2 linked regions of the Geotalea uraniireducens genome follow. The protein of the gene in region 1 interacts with the protein of each later gene in a pairwise test. Links are inferred from orthologs where the notes say so. Each region holds a gene or a part of one and is shown on either strand. Other genes may lie near its edges.

The links.
Region 2: the proteins of recO (region 1) and recR interact in binary tests that used the Escherichia coli proteins (3 or more experiments, as listed by UniProt). The link is inferred for Geotalea uraniireducens from one-to-one orthologs.

Annotation. Positions count from the first base shown.
Region 1 is NZ_AP027151.1:654,968-669,607, forward strand. The notes cover bases 5,465-8,282. They hold recO (DNA repair protein RecO), read left to right. Parts: upstream 5,465-6,407; coding sequence 6,408-7,157; downstream 7,158-8,282. Other genes in these bases: QMN23_RS03165 (zinc-dependent alcohol dehydrogenase family protein), read left to right, coding at 5,465-5,604; QMN23_RS03170 (tetratricopeptide repeat protein), read left to right, coding at 5,853-6,296; glyQ (glycine--tRNA ligase subunit alpha), read left to right, coding at 7,327-8,196. Outside these bases: QMN23_RS03140 (cysteine hydrolase family protein), read left to right, coding at 1-508; QMN23_RS03145 (cupin domain-containing protein), read left to right, coding at 505-861; QMN23_RS03150 (carbon starvation CstA family protein), read left to right, coding at 1,014-2,942; QMN23_RS03155 (dihydrofolate reductase), read left to right, coding at 2,939-3,421; QMN23_RS03160 (HAD-IA family hydrolase), read left to right, coding at 3,418-4,581; more of QMN23_RS03165, read left to right, coding at 4,618-5,464; glyS (glycine--tRNA ligase subunit beta), read left to right, coding at 8,340-10,403; ppdK (pyruvate, phosphate dikinase), read left to right, coding at 10,550-13,210; QMN23_RS03195 (cold-shock protein), read left to right, coding at 13,400-13,600; QMN23_RS03200 (B12-binding domain-containing radical SAM protein), read left to right, coding at 13,710-14,591. UniProt on the Escherichia coli protein: Involved in DNA repair and RecF pathway recombination.
Region 2 is NZ_AP027151.1:164,784-179,598, reverse strand. The notes cover bases 11,823-14,815. They hold recR (recombination mediator RecR), read right to left. Parts: upstream 13,620-14,815; coding sequence 13,026-13,619; downstream 11,823-13,025. Other genes in these bases: dnaX (DNA polymerase III subunit gamma/tau), read right to left, coding at 14,197-14,815; QMN23_RS00780 (YbaB/EbfC family nucleoid-associated protein), read right to left, coding at 13,810-14,124; nifJ (pyruvate:ferredoxin (flavodoxin) oxidoreductase), read right to left, coding at 11,823-12,965. Outside these bases: recD (exodeoxyribonuclease V subunit alpha), read right to left, coding at 1-1,407; recB (exodeoxyribonuclease V subunit beta), read right to left, coding at 1,412-4,684; recC (exodeoxyribonuclease V subunit gamma), read right to left, coding at 4,692-7,946; QMN23_RS00800 (GTP-binding protein), read right to left, coding at 8,125-8,712; QMN23_RS00795 (roadblock/LC7 domain-containing protein), read right to left, coding at 8,733-9,224; more of nifJ, read right to left, coding at 9,384-11,822. UniProt on the Escherichia coli protein: May play a role in DNA repair. It seems to be involved in an RecBC-independent recombinational process of DNA repair. It may act with RecF and RecO.

The sequences.
Region 1 (14,640 bases):
GCCGGTGGTCTATCCGCCGGGGAGCCTGGCAAACATCCTCGCCGCGATGGATGCGGCGACGGCGGCCGGGATGCCGGTGGTGGTGATCCGCCACGGGGCCGCGGCCCCGGATGCGCCCGCCTTCCGCCGCGGCGGTCCGGCCTGGGAGCTGCATCCGGAAGTGGCGCGGCGCCCTTTCGAACTGCTCCTCGAAAAGAGCCTGCCGGGGAGCTTCACCGCCACGAACCTGGAAGCGTGGCTCCGGGAACGGCAGATCGAAACGGTGGTCATCTGCGGCTACATGACCCAGATGTGCTGCGACACCACCTCCCGCGAGGCGTTCCACCGCGGTTTCACGGTGGAATTCCTCAGCGATGCCACCGGAACCCTCGCCTTCAGCAATAGTGCCGGCTCGGTCACCGCCGAAGAGCTGCACCGGGCGGTGCTCGTCACCCAGCAGCTTCGCTTCGCCACCGTGCTGCCGACCGCCGCCTGGCTCGCCACGGTTGCCGCGGGGGCCGGAAAATGACCATCGACGAACTTTTCCCTGCCGCGGTGCGCCAGCTGCCGCTGGCCGACCTGCCGCTCGCTGGCGCCACCGCCTTCCTTGCCCAGGGAACCGGGGAGCAGATTCTCTTCATGCACTTTGCCGAAGAGACGGAATTGCCGGAACATGCCCATGCCGCACAGTGGGGGATTGTTCTCGAAGGGCGGATCGACCTGGTGATCGACGGGGTACCGCATACCTTCGGCAAGGGCGACCGCTACCTGATTCCTGCCGGGGTGCGCCATTCGGGCACAATTCATGCGGGCTATGCCGATATTACCTTTTTTGCCCAACCGGACCGCTACCGGCCCAGACCGGCCGTTACGGCGGAGTAGCGACAGCCGGGCATGCCATGGTTGCATCTTCGCTGGTGGGTGCGCTATATTGGAAAGCGCTAACCGGTTTGCCGCCCGGGAATGGCGGGCGGCAGCCAATTAATCGGGGGGCGAAGCGGGCGCTGGCCGGTTCCGCCCGGTGAGGTGAAGCCATGGTCGGCAAAGTGGTCTGGCTGGTAATTGCGTGCGTGGCGGCGGTTTCCCTGGCGGTGGTGGCGGGGATCGTCAATCCCGGGGAAAAGGTCAATGCCCTCTGGCTGGTGACCGCGGCCGGCTGCTTCTACTTGGTGGCCTACCGCTTCTACGGCGCCTTTCTCGCCGCCCGGGTGCTGGCCCTCGACCCGGCGCTGAAGACGCCGGCCCGCCGCCTGGCGGACGGCATGGACTTCCATCCCACTAACCGCTGGGTGCTCTTCGGCCACCACTTCGCCGCCATCGCCGGCGCCGGCCCGCTGATCGGCCCGATGCTCGCCGCCCAATTCGGCTATCTCCCCGGCTTCCTCTGGCTCTTGGTCGGTGCCGTGCTGGTCGGGGCGGTCCACGATATGGTGATCCTGGCCGCCTCGGTGCGGCGCAACGGCCGTTCCCTGGCCCGGATCGCCAAGGACGAGATCGGCCCGGTCGGCGGTCTGGCGGCGTCCCTGGCGATCCTCTTCATCCTGATCGTTGCCCTGGCCGGCCTCGGTCTGGCGGTGGTCAACTCCCTCGCCAAGAGTCCCTGGGGGACCTTCACTATCTTCCTCAGCATTCCGATTGCCCTGTTCATGGGTCTCTACCTCTACCGGCTCCGGCCGGGGCGGGTCGGCGAGGTGAGCGCCATCGGCTTCGCCCTGCTGCTCGGGGCGGTCTTTGCCGGCCACTACATCCCCGGCTCCGCCCTCGAACCGTTCTTCAACCTCTCCAAGGGGAGCCTGGTGCTGGCGATGGCCGGCTACGGCCTGGTCGCCTCGATCCTGCCGGTCTGGATGCTCCTCTGTCCCCGGGACTACATCTCCACCTATATGAAGATCGGTACGGTGCTGCTGCTGGCGGTCGGGGTCGTCTGCATGGCGCCGACCATCCAGATGCCGGCGGTGACCCGCTTCGTCGCCGGCGGCGGGCCGATCATCCCCGGCAAGCTGTTTCCCTTCATGTTCATCACCATCGCCTGCGGTGCGGTCTCCGGCTTCCATTCTCTGATTTCGTCGGGAACGACGCCGAAGATGATTACCTCGGAACGGGAAATCCCGATGATCGGGTTCGGCGCCATGCTGGTCGAAGGGTTCGTGGCGGTGATGGCGCTGGTGGCGGCCACCATTCTGGTTCCCGGCGACTATTTCGCCATCAACACCAAGCTTTCTTTCGATGCCGTGACGGCCCTCGGCTTTCCGGTGGAGCGGGTGCGCGAACTCTCGGCCATGGTCGGCACCGACATCGCCGGACGCCCCGGCGGCGCGGTCTCGCTGGCGGTGGGGATGGCCTCCATCCTCTCGGCGATTCCCGGGATGCGGGGGCTGATGCCGTACTGGTACAATTTCGCCCTGATGTTCGAGGCGTTGTTCATCCTGACCACCGTCGATACCGGTACCCGGGTGGCCCGCTTTCTCCTCCAGGAGTTGGGGAGCCGCATCTACAAGCCCCTCGGCCAGCCGCGCTGGCTGCCGGGGATCATTGCCACCAGCCTGGCGGTGGTGGCCGCCTGGGCGTACCTGATCCACTCCGGCAACGTTTCCACCATCTGGCCGATGTTCGGCGTCTCCAACCAGCTGCTGGCGGCGATCGCCCTCGGCATCGGCACCACCATCCTGATCAAGTCCGGCAAGGTCCGCTACGCCTGGACGACCTTCGTGCCGATGGTCTTCATGTACCTGACCACCTTCGCCGCCTCCTGGACCCTGACCGGCTCTTTCCTCGGCAAGGCCGCCCGGGCGGCCACCGCCGGCGAGGCGCTCACCTTCCGGCTCAATGCCGCCCTGGTGGTGGTGATGGCGCTCCTGGCAATCGTTTCGCTCCTCGACATGTTCTACAAGTGGTACGGCTACCTGACCGCCACCCGCCGGATTGTCACCAGCGAAGTCCTGGAGTACGAGGAGGCGGCATGATTGTCTCCCTGATCGCCGCGATGGCGGAAAACCGGGTGATCGGCCGGGACGGCGCCCTGCCGTGGCATCTGCCGGCCGACCTGGCGCGCTTCAAGGCGCTCACCATCGGCCACCCGGTGATCATGGGACGGAAGACTTTCACCGCTATCGGCCGGCCGCTCCCCGGCCGGCTGAACATCGTCCTCAGCCGGCAGCCGACGTTCCGAGCCGCCGGCGTGGTGGTGGCGCGAAGTTTTGCCGAGGCCCTGGCCCTGGCGCCCGGCGCAGCGGAGGTTTTTATCTGCGGCGGCGGCGAACTTTACCGGGAGGCGCTGCCGCTGGCCGAGCGAATCTATCTGACGATCATCCATCGGGCCTATCCGGGCGATACCACTTTTCCCGAGCTGTTCGCCGATTTTGTCGAAACGGACCGCCAGGAAGTACCGGGCGATCCGCCGCTCAGCTGGGTCACCTATCAGCGTGCCGGGAGTGGCGCATGAGCACGCCCTTGCGCCGATTTTCCGTCTTCCTGCTGCCGGCGGCGGCCGACGCCGCCTGGGCCGAGGGGGTGATTCGCGAACTGGCCGGCCGCTACGACCTCCCTTCCTTTGCCCCCCATCTCACCGTCTGTAGCGGCTCCTATACCGACGTTGCCGAACTGCAGCCGCTGATGGATGCCTTGGCGGCCGCCGCGGCGCGGCTGGCGCCGTTCGACTTGGTTATTAACGGTATCGGGACGAGCGCGGAATATTTCCGAAGCCTGTTCATCGAATTTGCCGATTCGCCGGAACTGGCCGGGTTGCATGCCGCGGCGTGGGGAGCCCTGGACCGGCAGCCCGCGGACGAATTCCGCCCTCATTTGAGCCTCCTCTATGCCGAACTGCCGCTGGCGGAGAAACAACAGGCCGCCCGGACCGTTATCCTCGACCGGCAGCGGCTCAGCTTCGACGAATTGCGGATCGTCGTTCCCGATCCCGCCGCCGGCTGGGGCGATCCCCGCCACTGGCAGTCGTTGTTCCATGCCCGACTCGGCCAAACTGCCGGCAGGGTGCGGGCGGTGCTCTTCGATTTTGGCGGCGTGCTGGCCGAAGAGGGGTTTCGGGAGGGGCTCTTTGCGCTGGCCCATCGCCAGGGGCTCGACCCGCTGGCCGTCCACGGCGCTGGGATGGAAGCGATTTACCGTACCGGCTACGTCGTCGGCCGGGGGAGCGAGGCCGAATTCTGGCGGGTGCTGCGGCAGCAGAGCGGCCTGCGGGGGGATGACGCCGCTCTCACTGCCACCATTCTCGACCGGTTCGTGCTCCGCCCCCGGCTGCTGGCGATGGTTCGCTCCCTACGTGCCCAAGGCTACCGGGTCGCCATTCTCAGCGACCAGACCGACTGGCTGGAGGAGCTCGACCGGCGGTTCGGCTTCTATCGCGAGTTTGACCGGGTCTTTTCCAGCTATCGTCTTGGCAAGGGGAAGCGCGATCCGTCGCTATTCGACGAGGTGGTCGGCGAATTGGGGCTAACCCCGAATGAGGTACTCTTTATCGATGATATGCTGGCCAACGTCGTGCGGGCCGAAAGCCGCGGGCTCCGGGGAATCCTCTTTGAGAGCGAAGAGCAGTGTCTGGCGGAGCTGGCGAAACGGTTCGGCCGGCAGCGCGAAGGGGCGTAACGTGTCGGCACTTTGGGAAAGCGGGAGGGATCAGTCATGCGCGCAATGCTCTTCACCGGGGTCGGTCGGCCGCTACAGCTGACCGAGATGCCGATCCCCGAACCGGGACCGGGGCAGCTGTTGTTGAAAGTCCATGCCTGCGGCATCTGCCGCACCGATCTCCATATCATCGACGGTGAACTGACGGAACCGAAACTGCCGCTGATCCCCGGGCACCAGATCGTCGGCTCGGTGGTTGCCGCCGGCCCTGGCGGGGGACGGTTCCAAAGCGGTGCCCGGGTCGGCGTGCCGTGGCTTGGCTCCACCTGCGGCACGTGTCATTACTGTCAGAGCGGTCGGGAGAACCTCTGCGACGTGCCCCGCTTCACCGGCTACCAGATCGATGGCGGCTTTGCCGAGTATACCGTAGCCGACAGCCGGTTCTGCTTCCCGATCCCCGCGGGGTATCCCGATCTCCAGGCGGCGCCGCTGCTCTGTGCCGGCCTGATCGGCTACCGCTCGCTGGTGATGGCGGGCGAGGGGCCGCGGCTCGGCATCTACGGCTTCGGCGCCGCAGCCCACCTGGTCACCCAGGTGGCCCGCTTCCAGGGGCGGGAGGTCTACGCCTTCACCCGGGCCGGCGATGCCGCGGGGCAGGAGTTTGCCCGCCGGATGGGGGCGCGCTGGGCCGGCAGCGCCGAGCAGCGGCCACCGGAGGAGCTCGATGCGGCGATTATCTTCGCTCCGGCCGGCGAGCTGGTGCCGGCCGCCCTGCGGGTGGTGCGCAAAGGGGGGGTGGTGGTCTGCGGCGGGATTCATATGAGCGAAATCCCGGCTTTTTCCTACGACCTTCTCTGGGGTGAGCGTTCCCTTAGGTCGGTGGCCAATCTGACCCGGCAGGATGGCGAGGAATTTCTGGCCTTGGCGCCCCGAATTCCGATCCAGACCGAGGCGACTGCCTATCCTCTGGCGGCGGCCAACGAAGCTTTGGAGGATTTACGGCGCGGCGCGTTCTGCGGCGCGGCGGTTGTTGTCCCGGGTTAGGGGCGGCCCTTGCCCGCCTGCTGCAATTTCCCCATTTTGTCACCGTCAGTTAGCTATTTCACTGAATGGTGATTTCCCCACCGGTATTGCGCCAATTCTGACAAATATAACTATTACCAGTTGTTATGCAGTGGCGATTGTAAACGACACGGCATGCTCGGTCGGTTAAATTGCTGGCTCGATTGTTGAATAGCCGATAGGTAAAATTGGCTCGTCCGATTGCGGAACGTAACAATGTGAGGCGTATCATGTCGGTAACATTGGCAGCGGAATGGTTTGCAAAGGGGCTCGAATCCCTTCGTCATGACCATATTTATCTGGCCCGAACCTGTTTCGAGCATGCAGCAGCGGTTAATCGCAGCCCGGAAATCTGTTCGTATCTGGCCCTCTGCCAGGCGAAGACGCGGGGGAAATTCGGCGATGCCATCGCGCTGGCGCGGGAGGCGATCGCCAACGAACCGGCCAATCCGGTGCATTATCTCAACCTCGGTCAGATTTATCTCCTGGCGGGGATGCGCCAGGAAGCGGTCGATATTTTCCGGGAGGGGCTGCGTCGCCAGCATAATGACGCGATCGTCGGGGAGCTGAACCGGCTCGGCACCCGGAAACCGCCGGTCTTCCGCCGCCTGCACCGCAATCATCCGCTCAACAAGTACATGGGGATTTTCCTGGCGCGGCTCGGCTTGCGCTAGCGCTGGGGAATGAGATTATCGCGAAAGGGCGACCGGATTGCCGGCCGCCCTTTTTGCTGTGCCGGCAATGTCCCGTTGACGGGACGGCTATGCCGGTGCTACCTTCGCGCCATGGACCAGTGCCGTTGTCATGCCATCGTGCTTGCCGTTATGGATTTTCGGGATAATGACCGGATTGTCACGCTCTGTACTCTTCCGCACGGCAAGCTGCGGGGGGTGGCGAAAGGGGCGAAGAAGAGCGTGCGGCGGTTCGGCGGCGCCCTGGAGCCGTTCGCCCATCTGGAGGTCGAGCTGACGCTCAGGGAGGGGTTGTCGTCGCTGCATAGCGCGGATATCGTGACCGTTTTTCCCCATATCCGCGAAGACCTGCTGAAGATCGGCCACGCCGGCTATGCGGTGGAACTGACCGACCGCCTGCTTCCCGAAGCCGCGCCGGTGCCGCGACTGTTCCGTTTGCTGGCCGCCTATCTGGAGTACCTCGACGGTGCCACGGCCTCTCCTTCCGACCGGCGCTTCTTCGAAGTCAATCTGCTCAATATTCTCGGTTACCGGCTGGCCCTCGACCATTGCGGGCGCTGCGGGGTCGACCTCGCCCCGACCGCTGAGCGGCGGATCGGCGCAGCGGGGGCGGTTCACTGTCCGGCCTGCGGCCGGACCGGGCGGATCCTTTCTCCGCCGGCGGTGGCGCTGCTCGAAGGGGCACTCCGCACCGGCCGTTTCGGCGTGGTGAACTTTCCTGCCTCGCTGTTGCCGGAGGTGGCGCCGCTGATTGACGGGGCCATTGCCGCTCATCTTTCGCGTCCGCTCAATTCGCTGACCTTTCTGCGCCAGGTGGACCCCGACCTCGGTCTTTCTGTGTGATATTCCTTGACACCTTGTTGGATACATTGTAAGCTTTTCGACTCTAATTGCGTGTAACTTGGACGCTTTTTCAGTTTGATCAAACCCTGTTTACACAGGATAAAGATATTCTTATGTATGGAATGCCGCCGTGCCGCGCGTGGGGCGCGGCGGATGAGGAGGAGCCGACTTGACCTTTCAAGACCTGATTCTTGCCCTCCAGGGGTACTGGGCCAAACAGGGGTGCGTAATCCAGCAGCCCTACGATACCGAGAAAGGGGCCGGTACCTTCAATCCTGCCACATTCCTCCGCGTCCTCGGTCCCGAGCCGTGGAAGGTTGCCTATGTCGAACCGTCCCGCCGGCCTACCGACGGTCGCTACGGCGATAACCCCAACCGTCTTCAGCATTACTATCAGTTTCAGGTGATCATGAAGCCGTCGCCCCTGAACATCCTCGACCTGTACCTCGATTCGTTGCGGGCATTCGGCATCGATCCCGCCAAGCACGACATCCGCTTTGTCGAGGATGACTGGGAATCGCCGACCCTCGGTGCCTGGGGGCTCGGTTGGGAAGTCTGGCTCGACGGCATGGAGATTACCCAGTTCACCTACTTCCAGCAGGCGGGCGGCATCGACCTCAAGCCGGTCTCTTCCGAAATTACCTACGGCTGCGAACGGATCGCCATGTATCTCCAGGGGGTCGACAATGTCTACGACCTGGAGTGGGTCAAGGGGGTCAGCTACGGCGACATCCACCACCGCTCCGAGGTCGAGTTCTCCACCTACAACTTCGAAGAAGCCGATGTGGCGATGCTGCTCCAGCTCTTCCAGATGTACGAGCGGGAATGCATCCGGCTGGTGGAGCGGGAGCTGGTTCTCCCCGCCTACGATTACGTGATGAAGTGTTCCCATACGTTCAACCTTCTCGATGCCCGGGGCGCCATCTCGGTAACCGAACGCGCCTCCTATATCGGCCGGGTCCGGAATGTCGCCCGGCTCTGTGCCGAGGGGTATCTGAAGCTGCGCGAGAAGCTTGGGTTTCCGCTGTTGAAAAAATGATCCGACTCCAACGGTGAGCTGACCGGAGTTGATCCCCTTCCGTTCTGCCGGGACTCCGCACCGCTAGGTGCCGTGGTTGGCCGTGGCAGACGGAGCAGAGTGGGGCGGCCGCTTTCCCGTTGCTCCCGAAAGGAAGCTGCTACATGAGCAAGGAACTGTTTCTCGAAATAGGCACCGAAGAAATCCCCGCCGGATTTCTCCCCAAGGCGATGGCCGATCTGGAGGCCCTGGCCAGGAAAGAGCTGGAACAGGTCCGCCTGACCTTCGGCGAGATAAAGACCTTGGCCACACCGCGGCGCTTGGCCCTGGTGATCCGGGGACTGCCGGCGGTCCAGCCCGATGCCGAAATCACCGCCCTCGGTCCGGCGAAGAACATCGCCTTCGATGGGACGGGCAAGCCGACCAAGGCGGCTGAAGGGTTTGCCCGCGGCCAGGGGGTCGACGTGGCGACCCTGACATTGGTGACCACCGAGAAAGGCGAATACGTCGCGGCGGTCAAGAAGGAGAGTGGCCGGCCGGTTCCCGATCTGCTCGTCGAGCTGCTGCCGCGGCTGCTTGCCGCCATCCCCTTCCGCAAATCGATGCGCTGGGGCGACCTCGATACCCGCTTCGCCCGACCGATCCACTGGATCGTCGCCCTCTTCGACGGGGTGATCGTCCCCTTCACCTTCGGCAATATCGAGAGCGGCTCTGTCTCCCGCGGCCACCGGTTCATGGCCAACCAGGCCTTCCCGGTCAGCAACTTCGCCCATTACCTCGAAGAGTGCGAGCGCCATTTCGTCATCCCCGATCCGGAGCATCGGCAGGAGATCATCCGCCGGGAGATCCACCGGGTGGCCAAGAGCGTCGGCGGGCATCTGCTGCCGGACGAGGGGCTGCTCGACGAGGTGACCTTCCTGGTGGAATATCCCAGCGTCGTTCACGGGACCTTTTCGCCCGAATTCCTCCAGGTGCCGCGAGAGGTGCTGATCACCTCGATGCGCAGCCATCAGCGGTACTTCTCGGTGGTCGATGGTAACGGTGCGCTGCTGCCGATCTTTATTACCATCAACAATACCTTGACCGAGGATCCGTCGGTAGTGGTGAAGGGGAATGAACGGGTGCTGCGGGCGCGGCTGTCCGACGCGCGCTTCTTCTACGACGAAGACCGGAAGGTCCGGCTGGAGAGCCGGGTCGAGGCGCTGAAAAGCGTCGTCTACCAGCAGAAGCTCGGTACCTCCTACGAGAAGATGGAGCGCTTCAAGACCCTCGCCGAGGGGCTGGCGGCGCAACTCTGCCCGGCGGTTGGGGAGAAAGTGGCCCGGGCCGCGTTCCTCTGTAAGGCGGACCTGGTCAGCGGCATGGTTGGCGAGTTTCCCGAGGTGCAGGGGGTCATGGGACGCGAGTACGCTCTTTTGGACGGTGAAGACCGGGAGGTTGCCATCGCCATTGCCGAGCACTACCTGCCGACCCAGGCCGGCGGCGAACTGCCGGCTTCGGATATCGGTGCCTGTGTTTCCCTTGCCGACAAGCTCGATACCATCTGCGGTTGCTTCGGCGTCGGCCTGATTCCCTCCGGCTCCGCTGACCCGTACGCCCTGCGCCGCTCCGCCCTCGGGATCATCAATATCATTCTCGACAAGGGGTATCGCCTGTCGCTCGATGCGTTGGTGACCCGCTCGCTTGATCTTCTGGCGGCCAAGCTGACCCGGCCGGTTGCCGAGGTCAAGGCCGACGTGCTGGAGTTCTTCCACGGTCGTTTCGTCAACCTGATGGGTGATCGTTTCGCTTCGGACGCGGTGGATGCCGTGGTCAGCGCCGGTTACGACGATCTGGTCGATTCCGCCGCCCGAATCGCTGCCCTGTCCGAGTTCAAGGGCCGGCCCGATTTCGAGTCGCTGGCCGTGGCCTTCAAGCGGGTCTGCAACATTGTCAAGGAAGGTGTGGCGCAGCCGGTCGACGCCGCGCTCTTCCAGGAACCGGCCGAAGGCGCGCTTCAGCAGGCCTTCCTGGCGGTACGGGGCGACGTCGAGGCCCGGGCCGCTGCCGGCGACTACCTGGCGGCCCTGACCGGCATCGCCACCCTCAAGGGGGCGGTCGACGACTTCTTCGACCAGGTGATGGTCATGGCCGAGGATGAACGGGTGCGAACCAACCGGCTCAGCCTGCTGACAGCGATCAGCAGGTTATTCGGGGCGATCGCCGATTTCGCGAAACTAGCCGCTTAGCCGAAAGGCAAGCGGCTTTTTTCTTGTTTTACTCTCGCTAAATGGTCGTTGAATAACGATAAATTATATTTAATCTAGCTGAACGCGTTTGAGTATCAATAAACGGCGGACCGGGAAACGGCCCGTCAAAACAGAGGAGGAGTGCAATGGCTGCAAAGTACGTGTATTTCTTCGGTAATGGCCAGGCCGAAGGGAAGGCGGAGATGAAGAACCTTCTGGGTGGCAAAGGGGCCAACCTGGCCGAGATGACCAGCATCGGCCTGCCGGTCCCGCCGGGCTTTACCATCACCACGGAGGTCTGTACCGAGTTCTACAAGAACAACCGTTCCTATCCGGCCGGGTTGCGGGGGGAAGTGGAAAAGAACCTGCAGCAGGTGGAAGCGTTGATGGGCCGGACCTTCGGCGACGCCAAGAACCCGCTGCTCGTCTCGGTTCGTTCCGGCGCTCGCGCCTCCATGCCGGGGATGATGGATACCATCCTCAACCTGGGGCTCAACGATACCACCGTCCAGGGGATCATTGCCCAGAGCGGTGACGAGCGCTTTGCCTACGATGCCTACCGGCGCTTCGTCCAGATGTACTCCGACGTCGTCATGGGGATGGACAAGGATCTGCTGGAGCATCTGCTCGAGCAGAAAAAGGAAGAAAAGAAGGTTCACCTCGACACCGACCTGACGGCCGCCGACTGGCGGGAACTGGTCGGCAAATTCAAGGCGAAGATCAAGGAGTCGCTCGGCAAGGAGTTCCCGGAAGATCCCCAGGAGCAGCTCTGGGGCGCGATTGGCGCCGTCTTCGGCTCCTGGATGAATCCGCGCGCCATTACCTACCGTCGGCTGAATAACATCCCGGCCGAATGGGGGACGGCGGTCAACGTCCAGTCGATGGTTTTCGGCAACATGGGGAATGACTGTGCCACCGGTGTTGCCTTCACCCGCGACCCGTCGACCGGCGAGAACTATTTCTATGGCGAGTACTTGGTCAACGCCCAGGGCGAGGACGTGGTGGCCGGTATTCGCACCCCGCAGCCGATCAATCGGGCCAACGGTAAGGACTCCACACTGCCGTCCATGGAAGAGGTGCTTCCCGAGTGCTACCAGCAGCTGGTGCAGATTCGCGGCATCCTGGAAAAGCATTATCGGGACATGCAGGATATCGAGTTCACCATCGAGAAGGGGAAACTCTTCATGCTGCAGACCCGGAACGGCAAGCGGACCGCCAAGGCGGCGATCAAGATCGCCGTCGACATGGTGAACGAGGGGCTGATCGATGAAAAGACTGCCGTGCTGCGAGTCTCCCCGTCGCAGCTCGACCAGCTGCTCCACCCGTCACTCGATCCGAAGGCCAAGAAAACGATCATCGCCAAGGGGTTGCCGGCTTCGCCGGGGGCGGCCAGCGGCGAGGTGGTCTTTACTGCCGATGAGGCGGAAGCTGCGGCGCGGCTCGGCCTGAAGGTGGTCCTGGTCCGGATCGAGACCTCACCGGAAGATATCCATGGCATGCATGCCGCCCAAGGGATTCTCACCGCCCGCGGCGGCATGACCTCCCATGCGGCGGTGGTTGCCCGCGGCATGGGCAAGTGCTGCGTTGCCGGCTGCGGCGATATCAAGGTCGATTATGCCGCCAACCAGTTCGTCGCGGCGACCGGTCAGGTGGTCAAGAAAGGGGACGTGATCACCCTTGACGGCGCCACCGGCGAGGTGATGCTCGGCGAGGTGCAGACCGTGCCGCCCCAGCTGACCGGTGACTTCGGCACCCTGATGGGGTGGGTTGACCGCTACCGCAAGCTAAAAGTCCGGACCAATGCCGATACCCCTCACGACTCGAAAGTGGCCCGGGAATTCGGCGCCGAGGGGATCGGCCTCTGCCGGACCGAGCATATGTTCTTCGAGGCCGACCGGATTGCCGCCGTGCGGGAGATGATCCTGGCCGACGACGTCGAAGGGCGCAAGAAGGCGCTGGCGAAGATCCTGCCGATGCAGAAAGGGGACTTCCTTGGCATTTTCCGCGAGATGAAGGACCTGCCGGTCACCATCCGGCTTCTCGACCCGCCGCTGCACGAATTCCTCCCCCAGGAAGAGAAGGATATCGAGGCGCTGGCCAAGACCATGGGGGTGACGCCACAAACCCTCAAGAACAAGGTGGAATACCTGCACGAGTTCAACCCGATGCTCGGCCACCGCGGCTGCCGCCTCGGTCTGACGTTCCCGGAAATCTACGACATGCAGGTCCAGGCGATCATGGAAGCAGCCTGCGAACTGACGAAGAACGAAGGATTTTCGATCGTTCCCGAAATCATGATCCCGCTGGTCGGCGTGGTCTCAGAACTGGCCCGGCTCCGGGAAAACGCTATCCGGGTCTGCGACGAAGTGATCGAGCGCTACGGCGTCAAGCTCGACTACCTGATCGGGACGATGATCGAGCTGCCGCGGGCGGCGCTGACCGCTGACGAGATTGCCACCCAGGCGGAGTTCTTCTCCTTTGGTACCAACGACCTGACCCAGACCACCTTCGGTCTTTCCCGCGATGATGCCGGCAAGTTCCTGCCGTTCTACGTCGAGAGTGGCCTGCTGGAGGAAGATCCCTTCGTCTCCCTCGATCAGCAGGGGGTCGGCCTGCTGGTGAAGATGGCGGTAGAAAAGGGGCGGGCCACCCGGCCGAACATCAAGCTCGGCATCTGCGGTGAGCATGGCGGCGATCCGTCGTCGGTCATCTTCTGTCACTCGATCGGGCTCGACTATGTCTCCTGTTCGCCATTCCGGGTGCCGATCGCCCGGCTGGCTGCGGCTCACGCCGCTCTGGAGGGGTAATCTCTCAGGCGCTGAAAGGGGCGGGGAAGCGGGAAACCGCTTCCCCGTTTCCCGTTTATCAGGAAAATATCGGCTTGACACGTTTCACTAATTGGTGCTACATAGCGTGCAATTTCTCTCATTTTTGATCTTCGGGCAGCGATTGTGCCCCATATTGCCTCGGCAAAGCGTCACAGGAGGAAAGAAGTAATGGCAAACGGTGTAGTGAAATGGTTCAATGACAGCAAGGGGTATGGCTTTATCGAGCAGGACAACGGTGACGACGTGTTCGTCCATTTTTCCTCGATCCAAGGGGACGGCTTCAAATCCCTGGCCGAAGGTCAGGCGGTAAGCTTCGATATTGTGCAAGGGGCCAAAGGACTTCAGGCGGCCAACGTCGTCCGGAAATAATCTGACCTCTAATCGGAAGAAGATGAAAAGCCCCGGAATTTCCGGGGCTTTTTTGCTGTCGGCCGTTCCCGGCAGGCCGGTCGGTGCAGGGTGCGGCAGCGGTGCCACTATGCTCCAGTACGTTGAACCGGTCTTCCGCCCGCCGAGCGAGGCCCGGAGCCTTATCCTTCAGATCACCGTCGGCTGTTCGCACAACCGTTGCGCCTTCTGCGGCATGTACAAGATGAAGCGCTTCCGGTTGAAGCCGCTGGCCGAAATCTTTGCCGAGCTCGCCGGGCTTCCGCCCCGCTGGTGCGTGACGGTCGACCGGGTTTTCCTTGCTGACGGCGATGCCCTGGTCTATCCCTTCGCCGAACTCTGCCTGATCCTCGACCGGCTGGCCGCGTATTTTCCTGCCCTGACCCGGGTCGGTTCCTATGCCTCGCCGAACAGTCTGACGACCAAGGGCCCCGAGCAACTCGCGCTGTTGCGCGAGAAGAAGTTGCGGATCCTGTACCTCGGTCTCGAATCGGGCGACGAGCGGACGCTGGCGGCGATCGGCAAAGGCTTTACTGCCGGGGAACTTGCTGGGGAAGCGCTTAAAGCCCGCCAGGCGGGAATGAAGCTCTCGGTTACCGCCATCCTCGGCCTGGCCGGCCGGTCGCGGAGTCTGGAGCATGCCCGGGCAACGGCGGCGTGGGTGAGCCGGGTCGCGCCGGAGTATTTCTCTTTGCTGACATTGTTCCAGCGGCATAACGAGCAGTTTATCGGTTCTCTCGAACAATGCACCCGTCGCCAGCTGCTTATGGAGGCCCGCGAACTGTTGACAGCACTCAATCCGGTCAGAACGATCCTCCGCTCGAATCACGTTTCCAACTTTCTCTCCCTGGCAGGAAATTATCCCCGGGATCGACAGCGGCTGATCCAGCAGGTCGACCAAACCCTAGCTGCCATGGAGCGGCTCCCCGGCTACCTCGATAGCATACCCGGCTATGAAGAGGCATATTACTGATTCGCCGCGCCACCCGTCTTCCCTCGTCCGCGGCGTGCCGCGGGAGGGA
Region 2 (14,815 bases), 500 kb from region 1 along the record:
CAGTACCGGCCGGCCGGGATACCATTCCCCCCCGACACCGGTCGGCAGCCCCAGGAGCCGTTCCGCCAGGCCATTGAGGGTCGCCACGCCGTAGGGCCCTTGGCGATGGGCGCAGAGAACCCGGAACCGACCGAATGCCGCCAGGGCCGCCAGCGGCTCGGCCGTCGCCCGGAACTCATCGTAGCCGGCGACCAGCGGCTCCCGCAGCTGGCATTCCAGCTCTTCCGCCGCCGGCAGTTCCCGCCACGCCAGGTCGCCGCATCCCCCCGCCTTGAGCAGTGCCAGCGCCTCCTCCCCCCGCCCTTCGTTGATCAGCCGGGCCAGGGCGCCAATCCCGCTTTCGGCGCCGAACCGGTAGCTCTTCCGCAGCACGACCAGCGAATCGCCGAGTGGCGACTCCGGCGCCGGACCGGCGGCCGGCAGCGCCGATCCGGCCAGCCGCGCCAGGCGCTCCCGAAACGATGGGGAAAAGGCGTGCAGCCGGCCGGTGTCGCAAATGTCACCGAGGACCGCCCCGGCTTCCACCGAGGCCAGCTGGTCCTTGTCCCCCAACAGAATCAGCCGCGCCGTCGGCGGCAGCGCCTCGACCAACCGGGCCATCAGGGGAAGATCGACCATCGACGCTTCGTCGACCACCACCGCCGCATACGGCAGGGGATTGTCCCGATGGTGGCGGAACGCGCCGGACGGCGGGTGGTAGGCGAGCAACCGGTGGATGGTGGTTACCGCCTCCGGGAGCTGTTCGAGGATCGCCGGGGCCACCGGCAGCCCCTGCTTGGCAGTACGGATCGCCTCGGCCAGGCGGGCCGCCGCCTTGCCGGTCGGAGCGGCGAGGGCGAGCGAACAGGAGACACCCCGGGCCTGCTCCAGCAGTAGCGCCAGCACCTTCACCACGGTGGCGGTTTTGCCGGTACCCGGGCCGCCGGAGATCACGGCCAAGGGCCGGCAGAGCGCCGTCAGGGCCGCCACCAGCTGCCAGTCGGGCTCGTCAGCCACCACCGGCGGGAAGAGCCGGCGCACCCCTTCGCCGAGTAGCGCCTCGTCGACCGGGCATTCCTGCCGGCTCCGTGCCAGCAACGCCGCGGCCAGTACCGCTTCATACTCCCAGAAGCGGTGCAGATAGAGACGGCCGGCAGCGTCGAGGACCAGCGGCGTCGTCTCGCCGGGTGCCCCGACCAGCGGCACCGCGCGGAGATGCTCGATCCAGCCCGCCAGCGCCGCGGCGCCGACACTCTCCGGCGGCAGCGCCGTGGCCAGCTCGAGACAGACGTTGCCGCGGCCGGTGGCATTGCTGGTCAGGGCCGCGACCCGCCACAGCCAGGAATCGCCACGGCCGGCAAGCCGGCAAACGAAATCGGCAAAGTGCCGATCGAGCTCGGTCAATTCATCTTCGTGCGCATATGCCATCGTTTCACTCACCTGCCCGGCAGTCAAGCCGGACGAACAGCCGTTCCAGCTCCTCGATCAGCTGCCGCGGCGGCCGGTCATGGAAGATTCCCGCCCCGTCGCCCCGGGCCGCCTCGATCCCCCGCAGGAACAGATAGTGAACGCCGCCGAAATGGCGATCGTAGTCGTAATCGGCAAGCCGCACCGCCAGATGGCGATGCAGCGCCACCGTGTACAGCAGATACTGGAGGGGATACCGGTGCGACCGCATGCTTTCCCGTAACTGCGGCGGCTGGTAATCCGCCGGCTGGGAACCGAGATAGTTCGATTTCCAGTCGATGATGAAATAGCGCCCCTGCCATTCGCAGACCAGGTCGACGAAGCCGCGCACCACCCCCCGGACCGGCTGGAAGGTAAGACCGGTCACCAGCTCCGTCAGGCTCACCGGCTGCTCCAGGCCGCTCCAGCGCGCCGCCGCTTCCCGCAGGCCGTCGGCGGTAATGAAGCGGAGCGGGAAGTAAAACTCCAGCTCCGTCAGCCAGCCGCCGGGACGGAGGTCGGCCAGCCGGAACGAGGCCTCCCCGGCCGGCAACGGGACGGTGAGAACCTGGCCCAGCATTGCCGTTACGGCCGGCAGCCATTCGCCGGCAAAGCCGTGCCGGCGGAGTTTTTCCGCCACCGCCGCTTCGGCGATGCCGGCCGGCCCGGCGGCAAAATCGAGTTCCTCGAAGATCTCGTGGAGAAAGATCCCCGCCCGCGTCCCGCGGGGAAAATCGCGGATCGTCTGGCGCTCGGCCGGCGGTTCCCGCAAAAGCGGCGCCCCGTCCCCCGCCACCCATTCGTCGCGGTCGGGCAACTCGGCAACATGTTCGGCCTGGGAGACGAAAGAGGTAAAACTTGCCACCCGCCAGTCGTGCTCGATGGTACCGTGGAACTCCCGGCAGCTGAGCGGCTCGGCGGCGACCGGCGGCCGGTAGACGCCGGCAGGAGCCCGAGGGGGAAGCGGGGTCACGGCGATGGCCCCGCCCGAGGCAACGGCCAGCTGCTCCAGTTCGGCCCGGATCGCCTCGTCGGACAGGGCGACCTGTCCTTTGTCGCCCGGCACGTCCGGATGGAGCAGGTAATGCATCGCCGAGCCGCCGGCATCCTTGAAGGCCCCCCAGGCCAGATAGCAGCGGTTCTTTGCCCGGGTGACGGCCACATAGAGCAGCCGCAGCCCCTCGGCCAGATTCTCCTCGGCGGCCCGTTGCCGATGGCGGGGAAGCTCCGGCGAACCGAGATCGAGCACCGCCCGGCCGGCTTCGTCATGGAACAGGACCGTTTCGCCGGTTCCGTCCCTCCCTTCCCAGCAGAACGGGCAGAAGACCACCGGATATTCGAGTCCCTTGCTCTTGTGAATCGTCACCAGCTGGACCGCCGCCTCGTCGGTCTCCAGGCGGATCTCGTGTTCCTCCCGGCGCTGTTCCTCGCTGAGCCGCTCCGCCAGCCAGCTGACGGTCGCCTCCATGCCGAGATTGCCGGCTACCGCTGCCTCGTGGAGCAGCTCGAAGCAGTGAAGAATATTGGTCAGCCGCCGTTCGCCGTCCGGCAGCGCCAACAGCCGGCTACGCACCTGACGGCCGGCCAGGAGGCGCATCGCCATCGGCATGCACCCCGACTTCGCCCAAAGGTCATGGTAGCCGCGGAACTCCTCCAGCACCGTCTCCCAGGCGCTCTCGTCGCCCAACAACCGGGCCAGGCCGTCCCCGCCGATCCCCGCCAGGTCGGTGACCAGGGCGGCCCGCAAGCGCCGCTCGTCGGCCGGTTCGGCCACCGCCCCGAGCACCAGGAGGATCTCCGCCGCTTCCGGCGAATCGAAGAGATTGCCGGCACCGCGCAGCACCGCCGGGATGCCGAGCCGGTTCAGTTCCTGCTGCACCAGCCGCGCCTGGCGGTTCTTCCGGACCAGGACGGCAATATCGCCCGCGACCAGCGGCCGGTCACCGATCAGCAGGCGACCGGCGCCCCCTTCGTCGAGCAGCCGGGCAATCTCCGCCGCCACCCCCTGAACCAGCAACTCGGCGCCGTCACCCTTGTTGATCGGCTTGCCCGCCTCCCTTCGGGGGACGAAGTGGATCTTGAACGGCGCCGGATCGGCAGCGCCGTCAACGGTCAGCAGCCGCTGTTCCCGTTCCGCCGCCCGCACCGGGTGAAAGGCGATCCCCGGGAAGAGAAACGGTGCCGGCCGCCCGGCGAAGAGGGCATTGACCGCCCGGACCAGTGCCGGCTCGGAACGCCAGTTTTCGTCCAGGGTATGACGCTGTTCCGTCGCGGCAGCCGCCGCCAGGTAGGCAAAGACATCGGCGCCGCGGAAGCTGTAGATCGCCTGCTTCGGATCGCCGATCATGAACAGCGGCGCCTCGCCCGCCAGCGGATAGAGGGCATCGAAAATCCCGAACTGGAGCGGATCGGTATCCTGGAATTCGTCGACCAGGGCGGCCCGGTAACGCTCCCGCACCGCCCCGGCCAGGGCGTCGCCCTGCGCCGCCTGCAGCGCCTGGTAGAGATCGAGCAGGAGGTCGTCGAAGGAGCGGACATTGGCCCGCCGCTTCCGCCGCGGCAGTTCGGCGGCCAGGTAGGCGTGGAATTGCCGCTTCAGCGCCAGCAGCCATTGGTCAAGGAACGCCTCGTCCGGATCGCCTGCCGGCAACTCGGGGAGCGGCAGCTCGGGGATCACCCTCAGCAACGGCCCCCCCCGCGTCCCGACCGACCGCAAGAGGCGGCCGGGCGACACCCCCTCGTCAACGACCTTCCGCACCAGCGGTGCCGGCGCCCGGTAGACGGTGTCCCGCCAGAAATCGGCGGCAACTTCCTGCAGCAGCCGCTCCTGATCGGCCAGGAGCTCCGTATCGGCCAGGGAGCCGCTGGCAAAGGGATTGTCCCGGAGGGCCCGCTGGCAGAAGCCGTGGATGGTGAAAATCGCCGCCTCGTCAAAGGAACGGAGCGCGGCCGACAGTAAACGGAGCGCCTCGGGAGCGGCAATTCCCCCGCCCAATAGCCCGTCGAGCAGCGGGTCGTCACTGCTCCCGGCGGCAAAGGCATCCACCGCCTCCCGTAGCCGTCGCCTGATCCGGTCCCGCAACTCCTCGGTCGCCGCTTCGGTGAAGGTGACAACCAGGATTTGATCCGCCCGCAACCGCCGCTCCAGCAGCAGCCGCAGGTAGAGGCCGGCAATGGTGAATGTCTTGCCGGTACCGGCGCTGGCCTCGATCAGGTGGCGACCGCTCAGCGGGGTATGGAGAAGGTTGAAGGGCTCCATGGCGCGCCTATTTCCGTTTCCGTTCGGTCTGGCAGTCGAGCAGCGGGCCGTAGACCGTCAGTGCCACCGCAGCGAAGTCGCCGGCAAAGGGCTCGGCGGCCCCGAAGCAGCGCCGGAACGCCGGCTCCTCCCCCTCGCCGGGATACTCCTCGGAACCGCGCCATTTCTTCCGGGCGGCCGCCGGCGCCTGATCGGCCTTTTTCGGCTCCCGGCTCTTCCGGGCATATTCGAGCGAACTCTCGGGGAAGAAGCGGAGCGGCGCAGCCAATCCCTGCCGGTAGAGCCCGACGAGCCGTTCCAGTTCGCCGGCGGCAGCCGTCAGCGGTTCGTAGGTGACGGTGGCATCGCTGGCAAAGAGAACGGTCCGCCGGGGGCACTCTGCCGGGGCCACGGCATTGAGGGCCAGATGTTCCAGCCAGGCCCGCAGCCGATCCTTTGCCTTGAGCTTGGCAAAGCGATACTGCACCAGTCCGGCCGGCCCGAGCCGCCGAAGCCGGCCGACCAGCCGCACGCCGCCGAGCGGCAGGTCGACTTCCAGCGGCGACAGCGCTTCGCCGGCCAGCGTTGCCCCCACCTCGGCGGCAAAATCGGCGACGGCCGCCACGCGACGCCGGAAGACCTCGGCACCGATAGCCCCCGGCGGCAGCAGTCCCCGGCTGCGCAGCACTTCCCGCTGTAGTTCGGGATCTCCCCCCGCCAGCAGGGTCGCCACCACCTCCTGGTCGAGCTGGTAACGCTCCAGCGGATCGGGAAGAAACGGCTCACACTCCGGCAGAAGTTCCTCGCTCCGCTCCAGGTGAACTCCCAGCCGGAGGCGGAGAAACTGTCGGGCCGGGTTCGCCAGAAAGGCTGCCAGATCGGCAAGCGTAATCGTCGTCACCTCGTCCGGCACCGGCAACGGTGCAACCATGAACGGGCGGGGTTCGGCACCGCGCCCCTTGGCCAGACTGCCGGCAAGGTTCTCCCGGGAGTAGCTGAAGAGCGGCGAACCGGCGTCACCCCGGAAATAGTCGCGGCTGAACGGCTGCAACCGCTGCCGGACCTCGACCGTCTCGCGGAGATTTTTATCGGCCGCACCGGCGACGACGAAACCCCGTTCCAGGTAATCCAGCAGTTCGCTGACCAGCACCGAAGGGGGCCGTGTCCCGCCGTCGACGATCCCTTGTCCCAGGTAGCTGATGTGCAGCCGCTGCCGGGCCGACAGGAGCGCCTCCAGGAACAGATAACGGTCCTCGTCGCGTAGCGAGCGGTCACCCGGGCGGGGAGCGGCGGCAATCAGGTTGAAGCCCGACGGCGGATTGCGCCGCGGATAGGCGCCGTCGTCCATCCCGAGCAGGGCGATGACCCGGAAGGGAATGCTCCGCATCGGCAGCATGGCGCAAAAGGTCACCCCGCCGGTCAGGAAGCCTCCCCCCGGCCCCAGCCGGCCGAGGCGTTCGTCCAGCCACGCCGTCATCTGTTCCAGAGTCAGTTCGTCGCTAAAATCGGCCACCCGCCATGCCGCCGCCAGCGCGTCAATCGTTCCATCGATCGCCAAGAGCTCCCGCTCCTCGTCCTGATCGGCGGCAATGAAGTCGACCAGCACGCCGCGCAACAGGGTGAGCCATTCCGGCGCCGGCCGCGGCTGCCGCAGCTGCCGCAACGTGGCGAACAGCCGGCCGGTAAACTCCAGGAACGAGCCGAGGAGCGCCGCCTCCCCCGCAACCCGGTCGAAGGGGAGAATCCCGGCACAGAACCGCCCCTCCCGCTCGCCGGCCATCGCATAGCCGAGCAGCAGCCGGTCAAGTCCCGACCGCCAGGAATTTTCCGCAAACGCGGGAAGCTTTTGCTCGCCGCGGTCGGCGCGGTCGATCCCCCAGCGGATGCCGGCTTCCCGCACCCAGCCACGAATGGTCGCCACCCCCCGCTGCCCGATGGCATACCGCCGGGCCACCGGCGCCAGAGCGAGGAAATCGAGCACTTCGCTGGCCGTACAGCGGCTCCCCGCCAGTCGGAGCACCTTGATGAGCGCCTCGGCGACCACCCCCTCGCGCCGGAGGCTCCGATCGGCAATCGCGTAGGGGATCCGCCGCTCCGGCGATTCGGGCGAGCCGAACACCGCCGAAACGTATGGCGCGTAGCTCTCGATCTCCGGCGTCATCACCAGCACATCCCGGGGGGTAAGGGTCGGATCGCCGGCAAACAGCTCGAGGAGCGTATCGTACAGCACCTCGACCTCCCGCAGCGGGCTATGGCAGGAATGGACCCGGATGCTGGCATCCCCCGGAGCGATGGTCCCCTTGACCTCGCCGGCAGCCGTCCGATCCCGCAGGTCGAGGATATCTCCCTGGACCATGGCGAGCAGGGTCGTCTCCTCGCCCGCCGTAAAATCTTCGACGGTAGCCCCTGGTTCCGCGCTGTCGAGCAGCAGCTCGAAAAAGTCCCGACCGGTCCGGCCCAGCGAGGCGAGCAGAGGGTTGCCGAGCTCGAAATAGTCGTCGGGCGGCGCGCTTTCGGCATCTCGCCGTTCGAGGCGGGCCTGCTCCCGGGCGGAGACGATTCCCCCCCAGTAGGTACGGCAAGGGTTCAGCAGGAACAGATTGACCGGCAGCTGGCCGGCAAGCCGGGTCAGGACTTCCAGATGGAACGGCGGCAACGCCGAGATGCCGATCAGCGAGAGGCGGGCGGGAAGTCCGGCAGGGGCCTCCCGCAGCCGGGAAACGGCCCGGCGGAATTCCGCCAGCAGGGTCGCCCGATGAGGGACGGCCGCCTCTGCCGTCAGCCGCCGCCAGAGGTCCGGTTGCCAGTCGTCCCCCTCGCCGCGTTCCCAGCGGAGCAGCAGTTCCGGCCGATAGAGGCCATACTGGTCGAAGGTATCGGCAATCGTCCCGGCCAGCTGGAAGAGCTTCCGCCCGTCGCCGTCGTCGGCCAGATATGCTTTGAGCGGTGCATACTCCCGGCGTTCGAGCAAGGAGGGAAGGATGGTCATCAGCCGCCAGCGAAGCGGCTCGGGGGCAAAGGGCGAATCCTCGGCAGTCGGCGGCAGCTCGCCGAGCACCGCCCGGAAGATCCGCCAGATCATGGCGTTGGGAAATGGATAATCGGCGTTGGCCCAGCCACCGAGGCGGTCAGCCAGCGCCATCGCCACCCAGCGTTCCATTCCCGGGCTCTGGACGATGATCGTCTCCGGCGCCAACGGCGGCAGGGGCGACTCGCTGACCATGGTCGCCAGGTGCGCGACCAGGTGCTCCATCCGGTTGCCGGTATAGATAGTCAAGGGCATGACATCCCCGCGATATTCAGGCTCGGGAAAAGGTGCACTGCGGCGCCATTGTCGGCCACGGTTGCGACATAGTACGTCAAATCACCCCGGCACGAAACAAAAAAGCCCACGGTTTTAACGCCATGGGCTTCCCACACCTTTGTCCTGCCGCAGCTCGCCTCCCGGCGCACCAAGCGGGCTAACGCCCCTTCTTCAGATCAATGAGAATCAGCTTGGCAACCGCCTTGAGCGTTTCGAAGACCCCTTCGCCGGTAGTGGCGCACGCCTCGAACTCGGGCACCCCGGTCGGATTCAGCTCACTACGGAGTTCCTCGACCGACAGGATGTTCGGCAGGTCACGCTTGTTGTACTGGACGACGTACGGCAGCTTGTCCAGATCGTACCCCTGCTCGCCGAGGTTGATCCGGAGGTTCTCCAGCGACTCGATGTTGGCGTCCATCCGCTCGTCCTGGGAGTCGGCAACGAACACCACACCGTCCACCCCCTTGAGAATCAGTTTCCGCGAGGCATCATAGAATACCTGGCCGGGAACGGTATAGAGATGGAAGCGGGTCTTGAAACCACGGATTTCGCCGAGTGCCAGCGGCAGGAAGTCGAAAAAGAGCGTCCGCTCCGTTTCGGTGGCCAGGCTGATCATCTTCCCTTTCGCCTCGGGGGCGGTCTTCTGATAAACGTACTGCAGATTGGTGGTCTTACCGCAGAGGCCGGGGCCGTAATAGACGATCTTGCAGTTTATTTCGCGTGATGCGTAATTGATGAAGGACATTCCGCCATACCCCCGGGCCGCTAGCTGAACAGGTTATCGATGTCGTCGTCGGTAATCTCGGCAAAGGGGAAATCCTGGATGCCGCTCCGCTCTTTCTCTTCGGCCCGGGTCATCAGCCGGTCGAAAACGGCGGTAAGTTCATCAGAAGCCTTCTTCACCCGGAGCCGCACCAGACCGAGCGAAGAGCGGCTGTCGAAGAGGACAACCAGGATGACCCGGCCGCCGACGATGGAGATATGCAGGTTATCCTTTTCGCCCTCGTGGAAGAGGATGGAAAATTCTTTTTCGCCGATCAGCTTGGCCAGGCCGCCGGTGGCGGCGATGTTCCCCGCCGTCAGCGAGGCGAGGGAGGTCGTATCGAAGCGTTCGGTTTCGCCAACACCGGAGATCAGCTGGCCGTTCTTGTCGACCAGGAAAATCACCTTTGCGTTGGCCTCTCTGAGCAGCTTTTCGATGACCGCGTTGATCTGCTTGAACTCCTCATCGTACATCACCATTTGAGGATAAGCCATGGAGCACCCCTTAGCCGGGTTGTGAGAATCCAATCACCGTTGGCACGGTTATAACAAAAATTTGACGCGGGTTCAAGAAGATAAACGGCCGGCCCACGCGACAAAAAAACCCCCGGCAGCAGAACTGCCGGGGGTCGAGGTTCCTCCGGAACGGGGCGGTTACTCGCCCGGGTTCTCGTAGGTCAGGCTCGCTAGCTTCTGGTAATAGGCGAAGCGGGCCTTGGTCCACTGGGAGGCCTGTTTCATCAGTTTCTCGGCCGCCTGGGGATTGTTCTTCTTCAGCACTTTGTAACGGTTCTCGCCGTAGGCATACTCCTCGAAGGCGATGGTCGGTGCCTTGCTGTCGAGCTGGAGCGGGTTCTTGTGCTCCGCGGCCAGCTGCGGATTGTAGCGGAACAGCGGCCAGTAGCCGGAAGTGACCGCCCGTTTCTGCTCGTCGACGGCAGTGGTCATGTTGATGCCATGGGCGATGCAGTGCGAGTAGGCAATGATCAGCGACGGGCCGTCGTAGGCTTCGGCTTCGAGGAACGCCTTGACGCACTGGGCCGGATTGGCCAGCGAGACGTTGGCTACGTAGACCGAACCGTAGGACATGGCCATCATCCCGAGGTCCTTCTTGCTGACCGGCTTGCCGCCGGCGGCAAACTGGGCCACGGCGCCGAGCGGCGTCGATTTGGAGGCCTGACCGCCGGTGTTGGAGTACACTTCGGTATCGAGGACCAGCAGGTTGACGTTCTTGCCAGAGGCGATGACATGGTCGAGACCGCCGTAGCCGATGTCGTAGGCCCAGCCGTCGCCGCCAATGATCCAGACCGCTTTCTTGACCAGGTAGTCGGCCACGGTGAGCAGCCGCTTGGCGGCGGCTTCCGGGCAGCCCGCCAGCGCCTTCTTCAGCACGTCAATCCGGCCGCGCTGGGCTTCCACCCCGGCCTGGGTCGACTGGTCGGCGCCCTTGATCTCGGCCATCAGCCCCTTGATGTCGCTACAGGAAGCGCAGGAGCAGGTGGCCAGTTCGTCGAGGAGTTCCAGAGCCATCTGGTTGAACTTGTCGACCGCCAGCCGCATCCCGAAGCCGAACTCGGCGTTGTCTTCGAACAGCGAGTTGGACCAAGCCGGCCCGCGACCGTCGGCACGCTTGGCCCACGGGGTGGTCGGCAGGTTGCCGCCGTAGATTGACGAGCAGCCGGTGGCGTTGGCGATCATCGTCCGGTCGCCGAAGAGCTGGGAGAGCAGCTTCAGGTACGGCGTCTCGCCGCAGCCGGCGCAGGCACCGGAGAACTCGAAAAGCGGCCGGACCAGCTGGGATCCGCGGACCGACTCGAGCTTGACCTGGGTCGCGTCGACGTCGGGAATGCCGAGGAAGAATTCGAAGTTGGCAACTTCCGAGGCCCGGAGCGGCGGCTGGTAGGCCATGTCGAGGGCCTTGTGGCTCGGGTTATTCTTGTCCTTGGCCGGGCAGTTGTAGGCACAGGCGCCGCAACCGGTGCAATCCTCCGGCGCCACCTGGACAGTGAGCTTCTGCCCCTTCATTTCGGGGATCTTGCACTCCGCCGACTTGAAGGTGGCCGGTGCGCCGGTCAGGGCGGAAGCGTCATACGCCTTCATCCGGACGGACGCATGGGGGCAGACGAAGGAGCAGATACCGCACTGGATGCAGAGCTGCTCGTCCCACACCGGAATCTCGATGGCGATGTTCCGCTTCTCGAACTGGGAGGTGGCGGTGGGGAAGGTACCATCAGCCGGCATCTTGGAAACCGGCAGGTCGTCGCCGAGGCCGGCGATCATCGGCGCGGTGGTCTCCTGGACGAAGGCCGGCGCCTGGGCGCTGACGACGGGCGGCTTCTTGATGGTGCTGGTGGCGGTTACCGGGACCTTCACCTCGGCGATGTTTTCCAGACCGGCATCGACCGCCTTGTTGTTCATGGCGACCACTTTCTCGCCCGCCTTGCCGTAGGACTTTTTGATGGCGTCGCGGATCGACTCCACCGCGGTCTCCAGCGGAATGATGTTGGAGATTTTGAAGAAGGCGGTCTGCATGATCACGTTGATGCGGGGTCCGAGGCCGATCTCCTCACCGAGTTTGACGGCATTGATCACGTAGAACTTCAGCTTCTTGTCGATGATCTGCTGCTGCACGTCGGCCGGCATCTTGTCCCAGACCTCATTCTGGTCATAGGGAGAGTTGAGGAGGAAGGTCGCTCCGTCCTTGGCCTTGGAGAGCATGTCGTACTTCTCCAGGAAGGAGAAGTTGTGGCAGGCAACGAAGTCGGCGGTGTCCACCAGATAGGGCGCCCGGATGTACTGCTTGCCGAAGCGGAGATGGGAGGTGGTCATTGAACCGGCCTTCTTGGAATCGTAGACGAAGTAGGCCTGGGCATTGTTGTCGGTCAGCTCGCCGATGATCTTGATCGAGTTCTTGTTGGCACCGACGGTGCCGTCGGAACCGAGGCCGTAGAACATCGCCTGGTAAACCCCTTCCGACGGATTACGGAAGTCCGGATCGGTATCGAGGCTGCTACCGGTAACGTCTTCCTTGATCCCGACCACGAAGTGGTTCTTCGGCTTGGCGGCACCGAGGTTGTCGAAAACAGCCTTGGCCTGGGCGGGGGTGAACTCCTTGGAGCCGAGGCCGTAGCGGCCGCCGACGATCACCGGATAGCCGTCGAACTGGAAGATGCCCTCGGCCATGGCTTCGCCGATCGCGGTGCGGACATCGAGGTAGAGCGGCTCGCCCAGGGCGCCCGGTTCCTTGGTCCGGTCGAGGACGGCGATCTTCTTGACCGTCTTGGGGAGCGCGGCCACGAAATCTTCGATCGGGAACGGCCGGTAGAGGTGGACCTTGACGACGCCGACCTTTTCACCCTTGGCGACGAGATTTTCCACCGTCTCATGAACCGTATCGGCACCCGACCCCATGATGACAATCACCTTGTCGGCATCAGGAGCCCCGACGTAATCGATCAGCTGATACTGGCGGCCGGTAATCTTGGCAAACTTGTTCATCTCTTCGCGAACGATGCCGATGGAGACGGGATAATACGGATTGACCGTCTCGCGACCCTGGAAATAGACGTCCGGGTTCTGGGCGGTACCGCGCATCACCGGATGGTCGGGGGAGAGGCCGCGGGCCTTGTGCTGGGCGATCAGCTCGTCGTCCAGCATGGCACGCATATCGTCATAGGTCAGCTCTTCGACCTTGAGCACTTCGTGGGAAGTCCGGAAACCATCGAAGAAGTGCAGGAACGGCACCCGCGAGCGGAGGGTCGCCGATTGGGCGATCAGGGCGAAGTCCATGACCTCCTGGGAGTTGTTGGAGGCGAGCATCGCCCAGCCGGTGGAACGGCAGGCCATCACGTCCGAGTGATCGCCGAAGATCGACAGCGCCTGGGCGGCAATGGCCCGGGCGGAGACATGGAAGACGGTCGGCGTCAGTTCACCGGCGATCTTGAACATGTTGGGAATCATCAGCAGCAGCCCCTGGCTGGCAGTAAAGGTGGTGGTCAGGGCGCCGGCCTGCAACGAACCGTGGACGGCCCCGGCGGCCCCTCCTTCGGACTGCATCTCGACTACCGACGGAATGGATCCCCAGATGTTCTTCTCGCCCATGGCGCTCTTAATGTCGGAAATCTCCCCCATGACCGACGACGGGGTGATCGGGTAGATGGCAATCACCTCGTTGGTGGCGTGGGCCACGTGGGCGGCCGCGGTGTTGCCGTCAATGGTAACCATTTTGCGACTCATGCTCTCCTCCTCTTAGATAGTACGCACAGTAACTAAACTGTCGTTGTATTTCTCAGTCCACTAAACCTCGCTGCGCCCTTCCAGTGCCCGTTGCACCGTCGCTGCATCCACGTATTCCAGATCGGAGCCGAGCGGAATGCCGTGGGCCAGCCGGGTGACCCGAATCCCGAGCGGCTTGATCAGCCGGGCCAGATAGAGCGCCGTCGCCTCACCCTCCACGGTGAAGTTCGTCGCCAGGACCACCTCCCGGACCCCGCCCCCCTCAAGCCGCTTGATCAGCTCGGCGATTCTCAGCTGGGAGGGGGTAATGCCGTTGAGCGGCGACAGCGCCCCCTGCAGGACGTGGTAGCGTCCGCGGAAGGCCCGGGTCCGCTCCACGGCCAGCAGGTCCTGCGGCTCCTCGACCACACAGATGGCCGAATCATCGCGTTCCGCGGTGCAGAGCCAGCAGGGGTCTTCCTCGGTAATCCCGAAACAAACAGAACAGAATCTCACCCGACTGGTAACATCCTGCAGGCTTTCAGCCAGAGCATTCGCATTTTCGGGGGATTTCAACAGATGAAAGGCGAGACGGAGGGCCGTTTTCTCGCCAACTCCCGGCAGCTTCTGGAGCTCTGCTAGCAGCTTGGTCAATGAGTTCGAAAAATGTACCATATTTTTCCCGACATTTAAAACAATTTTTTATTACAATTTTAATAAAAAAATTTAGCCGAAATAAAATTTCGGCTAATGGGCTGCAATTACGAAATAAACTGCGAAGGATCGAATATGTCAAATCCTCCCGCCGCCGCCGCGACCGCAGGGGAAAACCGCTGTAAATCAAAAGCCGGCACCGGCACAGTCACTAGAACATACCGGGAAGATTCAAGCCGCCAGTGATTTTTCCCATCTCGTCGGAGAACTGCGTCTGAACCTTCTTCAGAGCCTCGTTGACGGCGGCGACAATCAAATCCTGCAGCATTTCCACATCTTCCGGATCAACCGCTTCTTTCTTGATCGTCAGGGAAATGAGTTGGCTCTTGCCGCTGACAACGGCAGTCACCGCCCCGCCGCCGGAGCTGGCCTCGGCAGTTTTGGCCGCGGCTTCCTCCTGCAATTTCGCCATCTTCTGTTGCATCATCTGCGCCTGCTTCATGATCTGGGCCAAACCTTTGGACATCTGTGCCTCCATGGGGTCGTAGGGTTAAATTTACTCACAGTTAAGGAGTTTTGTTAAAACTAAAACATAGTTCTAGCGATTATCTTTTTCGGCTGGCGCTACCTCGGCCAACTCACCGCTGAAAACCTCCAGCGCCGAGGCAATGGCCGGATGTGCTTTGGCATTCTGCTGCAAATCGTTCAGGCGACGCTCGTCCTCAACTCTTTTTTTTTCCAGGAGATTCGGCACCGCTGCATCCTCTCCCGCTGCCAGCGATCGCAACACCAGGGCCGGCTCGCTCTTGAAAAACGTCCGGGCCAGCTCGCGCAGGGCCGCCTGGGCATCGTTTTCCTTCAGACTGCCAAGGGCGAAGGAGCCTTCAGGGAAACCGATTTCCAGCCGCTCAGCGGAAACCTGCAGCGGGCTGCCATGCTCCAGCAGCGAGCCGAGCCGGACCTTGCCGGCCTTGACGTAGGCAACAAAGTCGGCCCAACTGTCCCCGGTACGGGGTAACGTCTCGGTCGGTGCCGGCCGTTGGGGAGCCCGGGGAGCGGCAGCCGGGGCGGCCAGCCCGGCAGGCGCCACCGGAGGAGCGGCAGCCACCGTTGATCGTGCTGCCGGCGGACCGGCCGGGGCAGCCGGCCGCCACTGGACACGGCTGTCAGCCACCACCGCAGCGGAGGGCGTCCCGCTTTCAAGGGCGCGCAGCCGG